Oligoflexus sp.: one gene and its partner. The protein of the gene in region 1 binds, or shares a complex with, the protein of each later gene. Links are inferred from orthologs where the notes say so. Each region holds a gene or a part of one and is shown on either strand. Other genes may lie near its edges.

Region 1 (7,612 bases):
TGAACTCGGCGCCGGTTTCGGTGGCGAGCTGAAAGGCGTCCTCTCCGCCGCGGCCAAGGACGCGGGAGAAAGCCTCAATAAGAAGGGCGAAGTCACGGAAGCCGGTCGCATGCTGCTGAGCCTGGCCGAAGAATTTCCCGATCTTCCCGACTATGACAGCATCTATCGCGATGGCGCCTATTATCTGGCCATTGGGGGAGCCTGGGGTGAAGCTCAGAAAGCCTCGGAAAAATATCTGGCGAAGAATGATCGGCCCAGGTCCGCAGATATGCTTTATTTAAAGGCCCGTTCGCAGGAATATCAGATGCGTTTCAGGGAAGCGTCCCACACCCATTTGGCCCTGGTTGAAAAATTCCCGCGCTATAGCCGAAGTCCTGGCAGCATTCAGCGCGCCGAGGATCTTGCGGTTGCCGAGGACGAATACAAAACCGCGGGTCGTGCGGCGATGCTGGCCGTTCAGTATCAGAAAAACCTCGATGGTCGCTATGCTGCCTATGTGCGCGCCTCGGGGCATTATAAGCAGACGCAGGCCTGGGACCAGGCTCTCTTGGCTTTGAATGAAGCGCAGAAGATATCCCGTCAGCCGGGAACCAAACTCAAAACCAAAATGGAAATTGCGCGCCTCATGCTGGCCAAAGGGGATCGTGAGGAAGCTGCGAATCTTTATCGGCAGCTGGCTCAGGAAACCGCAAGGCGTCAGGAGAATATCGATAAATCCACCTTCCAGGCCATAGCCGGTGAAGCGAACTTCCAGCTCGCGGAATTTGAGCGGCAGAATTTCGAAGCGATCGCGGCCAATCCCGAAGACGGCATCAACTCGCAGAAGCTGGAAGAAAAAGGCCTGCGACTTGAGCGAAGCCTTCAGTACTATGCCAAGGCCATTGCCACCCAGGATCCCGAGTGGGCTACTCGTGCTCGCTATGGAGCCGGTCAAACGGCTGAAAAAATGAGTCAGAGTCTCCGCACGGCCCTTGCCCGTCGCGACCGTTCGAATGATGGCGATTCCCGTTCGCTTCAGGATCAGGCGCAGCGCTGGCAAAGCCTGGCCCAGGAGTACTTCAGTCAGAACCTTCTGGCTCGCAATAAGGAGCCTCATCGCTTTAAAGACAGCATCTGGATCGAAAAATCCGCCATGAAGCTGTCCGGCATGGCCCCAGGTGGTCCCAAAACGGAAGAGAAAACCGAAGTTCCTGCTTCGGTTGGAACGTCCACACCTTACATGTGGAGTCACTGATGCGTGCATTATTAAGTTTGACCCTGGCCTGGACTCTGGTCGGCTGTGCCACGGAAGACGACAAGAATACTTTGGATGTGAATCTTCCTCCATCCAACCCCAATGTCCTGAGCATGACCCAAAAGCCTGAGTCCCTTGATCCGCAGCAGATTTTCAATTGGCAGCGATTTTACAAAAAAGCCCCAACGGCCCAGGATCAAAAGGCCATTGCCACCGCCGTGGAAGCCGCACCGCCGGTTACGATCGCCGATCGCCTTCGCCAGGCACGCAATGTCATGGCCCTCGGTCGCCGTCAGGAGGCCCGCCGCATTTATGAAAGCGTACTGCGCGATGATGCCGATCAGCTCGATGCCCAGCTGGAGCTGACTCATCTTTATCTGGCCGAAAATAATGTTGAGCGCGCCTTCGACTATCTGACGTCCATTCGCAAAATCCTCGGCGGCATGGAAAAGCCGCCACTGGATCAGACCTTTCGTTATCGCTATGCGCTGGCTCTGACTTATATCCAAAGTCAAAACCGCAAGAAAGGTCACGAGATCCTCACCGAATTGATGGAGCGCGACCCCACCTTCCTGCCCGCCTATGGGGCCCTGGCCCAGTCCTATCTGGAGCAGGAGAAGCTGGATGTAGCTGAATTCATTGCCAAACGAGGCCTCGATAAAGGCCCGGATGAACCGCGTCTGACCAATATCCTGGCCGTCATCGCCCTGCGCAGAAATCGTCTGGATGACTGCAAGGCCTGGCTGCAAAAAACTCTCGCGCAGAATCCAGACTATGTGCCGGCCCTTATCAACCGTGCAAACCTCGCCATTCAAAGACGTGAGTATGCGATCGCGGAAAACGATCTGCAGCGGGCCACGACCCTGGAGCCTTTGAATAGCGAAGTTCAGATCGCCCTCGGCCTTTTGATGAAACGCACAGGACGCATCAGCCATGCGAAGCTTGCTTTGGAGAAAGCGGTCGAGCTGGATCCCCAGAATGCCTTTGCCCGCTATCACCTGGCCGTCGTGCTGAGCGATGATTACAAGGACCGGACGGGCGCCCTTCAGCTCTTCTATGATGTTCTGCAGGCCGACGAAAAATATTCGGGGCTTAAGAATATGGCAAAAGTCCAGATCGAAGCCATACGTGACAGCCGCTTGTACGAGCAGTGAGAGGGACCGTTTTCGGGTATGCGCATGGGGAATTCTTAACTTCTGTCCCCGGCTGCCGATAGAAAAAACGATCCTCTTGTGTTCTTAGGTAGGAGCCTTTATGACTATTCAGGATCGTGTCTACAATCGTTCATCCTATATCCTCGTGGTCGACGACGATGACACGCTGCTTAAATTTTTCAAGATTCACCTGAATAAGTTTTTCTCGCGCGTGATTGTCGTCAAGAACGCGCAGGAGGCTATCGACACTTTGAAGGACAAGGAAATCGACCTTGTCATCAGCGATATCAAGATGCCTCGCATGGACGGCATTCAGCTGATGAAGAAGGTGAAGAACCATGATCCTTCCATCCCTGTGTTCCTGATCAGCGGCGCGCTTCTGGACGAAGATCAGCTCATGGCCGTGGATTCCAAGGCGGATGGCTATCTGAAAAAACCCTTCTCGATCGACGAGCTGCATGACTTCATTGATCGCGGCATGCAGGTGCGCGACAAGTATAAAGAGCTTTTGACCATCGTCGGGGATAAGAAGAAATTTCTGGAGCTTATCCAGGGCAAACGTCAGTTCCGCTTCATCAAAAATGAAGATGATCGCGTGAAGGCTCAGCAGATCATGGATTCGCTGAAGGCGGGCTGAACTCCTTGAGCCAGACCGCTTCCTCTTTGCCGAGCTGCTCCAGTGCCACCCGTGTTCGCGTACCAAACCATGACAGCATCTGACCATCGATTCGAGCAAGGCGCGGGGCCAAAGGCCACTGGGCCTTGAGCCTTTCCGCATCCCGTCGGCGGAAGGGATAGGGCTCGCTGCTCATCAGGATGATATCCGCATGGCAGGCGGCCATGGCTTCGATATCAAGAGCAGGATAGCGCTCCCCGCCCTCATAGGCGTTCACCCAGCCCAGGCTTTCCAGAGTCCGTGAAATATAGCAGTCAGGCCCGGCTATCATATAAGGGTTCTGCCAGATCAGATAAAGAAAGCGCCGTGAAGGCTGACGCTTCTGGGCCTTCAGAAGGCTTTCAATGGCCGCTGCTTCCTTCTCCGTCTCGCATTCCAAAAAGCGCCCGATATCCCGCAGCATGCCCGGCACATCCTCGGGCCCCTTGGGAAAGGTCACAAGGGTCGGAATCTCCCGCGCCAGCTCCAGTATGGGCTCGCGTGGATTTTCCTCCTGGTTGCAAAGGATATGCGTGGGCCTTAAAGAACGAATCAAAGACACATCAAAATCTTTCGTGCCGCCAACCCGTGTGGCCGTGCGATGAAGATCCCGCGGCTCGACACAAAAGTTCGTGCAGCCGATCAGCTGATCCCGCAGTCCCACATCGCAAAGGGTTTCACTCAGACTCGGGACAAGGCTGATGATCCGGCGATTCATACGCTCTGCCGCCGCATGAGCTTATAAAAAAGAGCTGCGGAATGCGTTCCAAGACTCACCAGAGCCATCGAAAGGCCCACACCGATCGTCAGACCCAGCGCATCAAACGAATCGCTGGGACCCGCAAAGGCCCGCATGATCATGCCGGGTCCCATGGCCAGCACGCCACCGAAAAGACCAGCAGTCTGCAGCTCCTTCCAGCGCAGGGTGAGCGGCGAATAGGGCAGCGTCAAGCCCAGGGCGATATGCAGAAGTCCGAAGAGATTGCTGTGTCCATGCGAACTCTGCAGGAGAGTCATCTCCCAGGTATCCAGTTGTTTCAGATCATGCAGGAAGGCTTGCGTCATGTCGAAGGAAACGAAAGCCCCGGCGCAGGCCGCGAAGAAAAGGACGAAGAAACCAAGGGCCATATTCAGAATGGAAAGACGCGACATGCCGAGGCTCCTGACTTAGGAGAGTAAACCCATAGCTTTGAGGCCGGTGCGATACGCGGCCTGTTTCCAGGTTACTATACCCCGCACCAGAAGGTCAGGCTGCATCCATTTAATATCCCGAAATTCGCCATCCGCGATTTCCAGATTGGGCGCGCCATCGGGCAAAAGCTCCAGCAGATACCAGGTCTGCTGCTGGCCGCGATATTTGCGGGCTGGTCCGCTGTCCATCTCGGGCGGGAATTCATAGCGAATCTGCTCGGCGAGTTTATGGATGACCTTCAAACGATCGGTGCCGATCTCTTCCCGCAGTTCGCGAAACAGAGCCTGGTCTGCCGATTCTCCGTCGTCGACGCCTCCCTGGGGCAATTGCCAGGCGCCTTTCGCATCGGAGCGCTCACCGGCCAGAACCAGACCGTCTTGATTTCTTATCACGGCCACCACACAATCTCTGTAGGGCTTTGTCATCTTGCTCTCCTTGAGCGCCAATTGTTTGACGACCCTTACGAACTCAGAAGTCCGTGTTACACTCATTACGTGGGCGAGCTTATCAGAAATTTGTGACCTGGAAAACAGGAGACAACAATGAGTGGTCTGAAGAAACTCACAGGCCTTTTCGTATCCGGCCTCCTGGCTCTGCTGGCAGGCACACAGGCAAAAGCGGCTATGAACATCAGTCTATCGGGTTCGTCGGAGGTATCCAATGCGGCCCTGGAACGCTATAAAAGCAATTCCATCAGCGCCAACGTTTCCCTTGGGCTCGGCGATCATTTTCAGCTGGGCCTGACCCATAGGCGCTCGTTCGATAACAAGGTCGGTCTGAAGCGCGCGGAAAACGCCGAAACCAAAGCCCTGGAATACCTGCCTTTCGAGGACAATGGCATCAGCACCACCAATTCCATGGATCTGACCATCATCCCCTATAACGGCGTGATATCACCGATGGTCTTTGGCGGTGTGGCGCGACGCGATTACTTCAACGAAATTCAGTTCATGGGCAGCCGTATCGTCAGCCGGCAGACGATGTTCCCCATCCCCAACTATGGTTTCGGGACAATCATACAATTGGGAGCAGGCATGCACCTGAAGATTACCCAAACCTATTCCCCAGGGGTTCAGACAACCCTCGAAGATGGCGAGGAAATCAGCCGTCTTGTCAAAGATTCCTACACCCAGATCTGGCTCGGCTACCGTCTCTGAGCCTTCTTTTCGCTTCCTGAATTGTCTTAAATTCTTCCGCATTTGTCCGATACGGATGAAAGCGCGGAGGAATTTTTATTCATGCGGGCGACCACTCTCATAGCCGCCTTGGTAATACTTCTGGGTATTCTGTACCTGGCCTGGCAGCTTATTAATTCAAACCTTGCCGGTCGTGCCCGGCGCGATCAGAAGAAGCGGAAGTCCGACCGCCGTCGGCTGTCGCGTGCGGAAAAGCGCGCCTATAAATACGCTCAAAAACTTTATCAGGAGGGCAACTTTCGCGGTTGCGCCAAGATCCTGGAGCAGCTCGGGATGCTGCGGGAATCCATCAATATCCTCGAAAAAGCCGGCCTGATCAAGGAAGCGGCTGATGTGCTGATCCGCATTCAAAGACCGAACCGGGCCGGTTTCATGCTGGCCCGCTATGGAATGTGGAAAGAGGCCATGGACTGCTATAAAAAAGCCAACATGCCTTTGGAAGTGGGAAAATGCGCGCGTGAGCTCGGCGATCTTCCGACGGCCATTCCCTATTTCGTCGAAGCCGGTGCGACGCTGGAAGCCGCCGAATGCTATCTGGAACTCGGCAAGCATCACGATGCCGCGCGACTTTTCCTGCGCGTGAAGGAATTCGATCGCGCCCTCGATCAGTATATTCACCTTGTGGATAGCCACCCCGATATCGACAAGATTGATTTCTCGGAAGAGGAATTGAGTTTCATCATGCGGAAGCTGATCGAGGAGAAAGTCGACACCCGCCTCGCGGACATCCTCGTCGCCCGAAAACGCATGGTCAAGCTGATGGTTGAACTCATTCGCAATAACAATCTCGCCTCCGCGAGTGCTGCTTATCTGAGGAACACGAGCGACATAGGTCCCGAACTGATCTCCTATAAGGACTTTTCCCGCGATGAGAACCTTCTGCTCGGAGCGCTCTTCAGCAACGTCGGAGCCTATGAATACAGCGGAATGGTCTATGAGCGCATGGCGGAATTCGACAAGGCCGGCGAGTCCTTCGAAAAGGGCGAACTCTTCGAGCGCGCGGCTTATTGCTTTGAAAGGGCCATGAATAAGACCAAGGCCACGGAAATGCAGATCATGTCCACCCAGCGCGGGACACGCAATATCACCAACAGCAAGGCCGCCGCGGCCGCACAAAGTCCGAGCAAGCCACCCGAGCCGGCCAAGCCCAAGGCGCCGCCGAAACCGAGCAATCCTTTTTCCATTCAGGATACGTCCACCGACGCTCTCGTTCATGCTGATGTGCATGCGCGTATGGAACTTAAGGGTCTGAATCAGGCGCAGCCTCAGGTTCCGTCACCGACCGACGCCTATTTGAAACAAACAGCCATGGTGGACCCGCCCAAGCCGCCAGTAAAAGCAGGTCCGGACAGGGCCTACAATTGGGATGCTTTTCTGCAGGCGGAATTTTTAGTGGACCTCAGCACACCCGAGCAGGAGCTTTTGCAGGATATATGCAAGGCGCGTGAATATCCCAAAGGCTCGGTTATTTTGGAATTCGATCACGAGCCGATCGGTATCTACTTCCTTCTGCGCGGCACCATAAGCGTCTGGAAACGCGATGCCAGCGGCAATGAATTCGAGGCCGATAAGCTGGAAGAATCCGATACCTTTGGCGAACTTTGGCTTCTGATGGACCAGGCGTCCCGCGTTAAATTCGTGGCCCAGAGCACCGTTCAGGTGGGCTGGATCAAGCGCGCGGATTTCGAGATGCTGATGGATAAAAATGGAGCGATCGCCAGAAAACTATACAAACGCTACGCCATGCGCCTTGTCATGAAGCTGGTAAATGACCAGAATCAAAAGACCAATCGCGTGGCCTCCTGAAATCTTCCCTATGGCATATTCCCTGCTAAATAAGACATGACTGAACTTGAAGCTGATCTGCTGCTGCTCTAATGGAAGGGAATCGCTATGGAAAAGATCGTGTGCATGTGTCACCCCAAGTATGATGGCAAGGACAACCCGGATCTTCGCTGCAAGGCTTGCTGTACGATTTTTGTTAATCGTATCAAAGAGTTAAACTCGAAACGGGCTCTTGACGTTGCCACCTGGCTTGAAGGCAAGAGCACCGCTCGCCGGAAAACAGGGTCGAACTGATTCCGACCCTCCGTGCCTGGAGTTGGGTCACACCAACTCCACGATCACCCCGCTCGCTTCACCGCCACCGATACAAAGCGTCGCCAAACCACGTTTGCCACC
Region 2 (3,625 bases), on another replicon or contig:
CTCAGCAGCATCATCGGCTCGACCTCCACCATCAGTCCGACTACGGGTATTTTTACGCTGGTTATCGGCTGCGTGCTCCTCGGCATCTTTTTGGTGGGAACGGTTGTGCTCTTTGTTTTCACGCAGATCCAAAGCAGCCTGATTTCCCAGCAGAAGTCCTTTGTCTCCAGCGTGACTCATGAGCTACGCTCGCCTCTTTCGAGCCTTCAGCTGAGCTTTGAAACGCTGCAGAGGCATCAACTCCCGGCCGCTGTCCGCGACAAGATCTTCTCGATGGTCGAGAAGGATTTGGAACGTCTTTCGCAGCTTGTGGAACGGATTCTGATCGCGGGTCGCCTGGATCGCGGCATTATTGATTACAAAAATCAGCAGGATGAGATTCCTCTGCGCGAGCTGATCCAACATGTCGCAGAGCAGCAACGTCATATGGATGACAGCCTGCTGCAAAGGTTGAAAATTGATTGCAGCCCCGATCTGGTTATCGGCGCGTCGCGTCTGGCTCTGAGCATCGTGCTCGGGAACCTTTTGGAAAATGCCGTGAAATATTCGCCGGCCGGGGCCCCGATCAGGGTGCAGGTCACGATTCAGGAATACGAGCTCTGGATCAGCGTCGAAGATGCTGGTATCGGCCTCACGTCCTCGGAACAGCGAAAAATATTCCGCATGTTCCACCGCTCACCCAGGGCGCAGAAGGCCGCCGTCCCGGGGACAGGACTTGGACTTTACATTGTCAAATCCATCGTTAATTCCATGGGTGGACGCATTTGGGTCCAAAGCGAAGGAGTGAGCAAAGGATCGCGCTTTACCTTTGCGCTCTCCCGCGAATGCATCTTGGCTTCCTGATTCGCAGGGATTAAGGTGGACCCCTGCGCACATGGGGTATGGGTTTAATACGTCGAAAGGACGCTTTAGCAGCATGATGACGGGACAAAAACATATCCTTCTGGTCGAAGACGAACCGCATCTCGCTTTCAATATGGAGCTGAATCTCCAGGCCGAAGGCTATCGGATCACGCTGGCGAAGGATGGCCGTGAGGCCGTTGAAAAATACAGCAAGGAAGGCCCCTTTGCGCTCGTGATCCTGGATGTGATGCTGCCCGAGATGAATGGTTTCGAAGTGGCCAGCTATATCCGTGAGCGCGATAAAATCACCGGCATTCTGATGCTGACCGCGCGCGCCTCTGAAAACGATGTCCTGCAGGGCCTGGAAACCGGGGCCGATGATTACATGACCAAACCCTTCAGCCTGCAGGAACTTTTTCTGCGGGTGAAACGGATGGCCGATCGCAGCGATCTCTTCAGTCCCCTGCGGACCGGCAAGCAAACGGCGCTGATTCAATTTCGTGAAGTCACCTGGAATCCGCAGACCTTCGAACTCAAAGGCCCCCAGGGAAGCTTTGTCCTGACCGCTCTTGAGGCCAAGGTTCTCACGGAATTCCTGGAGCATCCGCAGGAAGTCCTGAGCAGAAAGCATCTGCTCGGTCGCGTCTGGGGCGTGCACGGCAATGTGGAAACGCGCACGGTCGATAACTTCATCATGCGCCTGCGCAAATACTTTGAAAAAGACCCTTCGCAACCCGAGATCTTGCAGAGCGTGCGGGGACGCGGTTATAAATTCTGTGCTGACATCAAAGAGGTATCCGGCTGATGGAACTCGAATTCGAGAAATGGCATGGCAATAAAAACGATTTTATTCTCACCTGGTTCAATCATGACCAGATCACCTTTGATTCCTTGCGTCGTCAAGCGCCCGCTCTTTGCGCGCGTGATGGCAGCGGAATCGGCGCTGATGGCATTTTGGTTTTGCATACAAAAACTGCGCGCGATCTGATGCCCCACAAACTTTCCATCATCAATAGCGATGGCTCGCTGGCCCAAACCTGTGGCAACGGCATTCGCTGCGCCGCCCTTAGTATTTTGACCCATCATCTCCATGCCGATCAGAAGGTCGATATCCCCGACACCATTCCGCTGCAGCTCGAAAGCAGTGCCGTGGATATTCGTTTTCTTGGCCGCCTGGCTGCGAGTCGCACCGGCCAGCTGCCCTTGGTGGCGGTGGAAATGGGCCATCCGCAGGTGAACAAGGAGAATGCCGATTACGCTGCGGTGAAGGATTTCGTCACACGCAAAGCGCAGGAACTCGGCATGCCTGAATTAACAAAAGATTGGCATCTTGTGTCCATCAGCAATCGCCATCTCTGTTTCTTCCTCGACTCTGTGAACCGTGATATGATCCGAAAAGTTGGTCCCGCATTGCAAGTTTCGACTCTTTGGGATGGCATCAATGTTCATCTTTGCGCCAGTAAAAAGGTGCAGGATGAAGACCGCAGAATCTCATCACAGGTTCTGGGCCGTCCGATTGATGAACTCTATGAAGTTTTCGTCTGGGAGCGCGGAGCCGGGGAAACCCAGGCCTGCGGCAGCGGAGCTTCGGCGATTGGGGCTTCGGCTTTTGCCTCGGGCCTGACCGATCGTCGCAACTGGCTGGGAATTGATATGCCGGGTGGCCGACTTTATATTAAACAGGAAAATACCGCGGATTCCGTCACGCTTGCCGGTCCGGCTCAAATGGTCTATCGTGGTCGCCTCGTCATTTAACAGGCAAATCTATGGATGAAGAATTCGCGCTCAAACTCCTGCCGATGGTCAATGCTCTCAGGACATACCATCGGCACGAGGTGCATGGTCTGGAAAATATTCCCAAGCGTGGTCCGGTGATTGTGGCCTGTAATCACAGTCTCGCCACCTACGATATGCTGATGCTCATGGCTGCAGTTTACTGTTACAACGGCCGTATTCCACGTTCGCTGATTGATCGGGCGTTTTATGTCTTCCCGGGTCTCGGTGAGGTCATGGAAAAGCTCGGTGGCATCGTGGGATCCCAGGAAGCGGCCAGCAGTCTCCTTGGCAACGGTGAAATCATTTATCTTGCCCCCGGCGGCATGCGGGAATCCCTGCGTCCTTACACAGAGCGCTATCAAATCCTTTGGAATCGGCGTCGTGGATTTGCGCGCCTTTCCCTGGAAACTGGCGCTCCCATCGTGCTGGCAGCCTGTCCTCGCGCGGATGACATCTATAAGGTCTATGAAAATTCCCTGACCAAGCTCGTTTACAAAAAGCTTCGTCTGCCCTTCTTCCTGGCCCGTGGGCTCGGTCCCACAGCCATTCCCCGGCCTGTGAAACTGGAGCACTTTTTAAGCCAGCCTATCTATCCGCCCAAGGCGTCGGATGATCCGGCGAGCTTTAAGCGTCAGCTCTACAATTATCATAAAAAACTGATGGAAAAGATGAACGCCATGATCGCAGAAGGCCTTGTCCCTTCGCAGAAATCGCTCTTCTGATATGAGTCGTCTCTGGGAAAAATTTTGTGCCTTTCTCCTCGGCGTTCTGGCTGGATTCACCGTCCTGATGCTCGCCTATCCGCCGAGCCGTCAATGGCCGGCCGACCTTATCATTCGTCATGATGAGGACGTGAAGTCCGCCGACGCCATCGTCATGCTTATGGGCAGTGTTGTCGATCGCACGCCTCACTGCGCACGTCTTCTTAAAAAGGGTCTGGCACCCAAAATCGTTTTTGTGGAAGCCGAAAAGGATGAACTCAATAGGCTCGGTCTTCGTCTGCCTG

Evidence for each region. The genes of interacting proteins can lie anywhere in the genome.
Region 2: the proteins of VFO10_RS07020 (region 1) and dapF are in contact, whole or in part, in a solved structure (PDB 5YGU), measured with the Escherichia coli proteins. The link is inferred for Oligoflexus sp. from one-to-one orthologs.

What each region holds. Positions count from the first base shown.
Region 1 is NZ_DASTAT010000033.1:8,054-15,665, forward strand. What follows is about bases 2,936-5,791. They hold VFO10_RS07020 (NUDIX domain-containing protein), read right to left. Parts: upstream 4,661-5,791; coding sequence 4,211-4,660; downstream 2,936-4,210. Other genes in these bases: VFO10_RS07005 (response regulator), read left to right, coding at 2,936-3,025; VFO10_RS07010 (helical backbone metal receptor), read right to left, coding at 3,000-3,761; VFO10_RS07015 (hypothetical protein), read right to left, coding at 3,758-4,195; VFO10_RS07025 (hypothetical protein), read left to right, coding at 4,778-5,392; VFO10_RS07030 (cyclic nucleotide-binding domain-containing protein), read left to right, coding at 5,474-5,791. Outside these bases: VFO10_RS06995 (hypothetical protein), read left to right, coding at 1-1,234; VFO10_RS07000 (tetratricopeptide repeat protein), read left to right, coding at 1,234-2,388; more of VFO10_RS07005, read left to right, coding at 2,489-2,935; more of VFO10_RS07030, read left to right, coding at 5,792-7,237; VFO10_RS07035 (thiolase family protein), read right to left, coding at 7,538-7,612. UniProt on the Escherichia coli protein: Master regulator of 5'-end-dependent mRNA decay.
Region 2 is NZ_DASTAT010000140.1:41-3,665, reverse strand. What follows is about bases 653-3,622. They hold dapF (diaminopimelate epimerase), read left to right. Parts: upstream 653-1,647; coding sequence 1,648-2,598; downstream 2,599-3,622. Other genes in these bases: VFO10_RS29030 (lysophospholipid acyltransferase family protein), read left to right, coding at 2,610-3,341; VFO10_RS29040 (response regulator transcription factor), read left to right, coding at 917-1,648; VFO10_RS29045 (HAMP domain-containing sensor histidine kinase), read left to right, coding at 653-843. In the rest of the region: more of VFO10_RS29045, read left to right, coding at 1-652. UniProt on the Escherichia coli protein: Involved in the succinylase branch of the L-lysine biosynthesis and in the biosynthesis of the pentapeptide incorporated in the peptidoglycan moiety. Catalyzes the stereoinversion of LL-2,6-diaminopimelate (L,L-DAP) to meso-diaminopimelate (meso-DAP).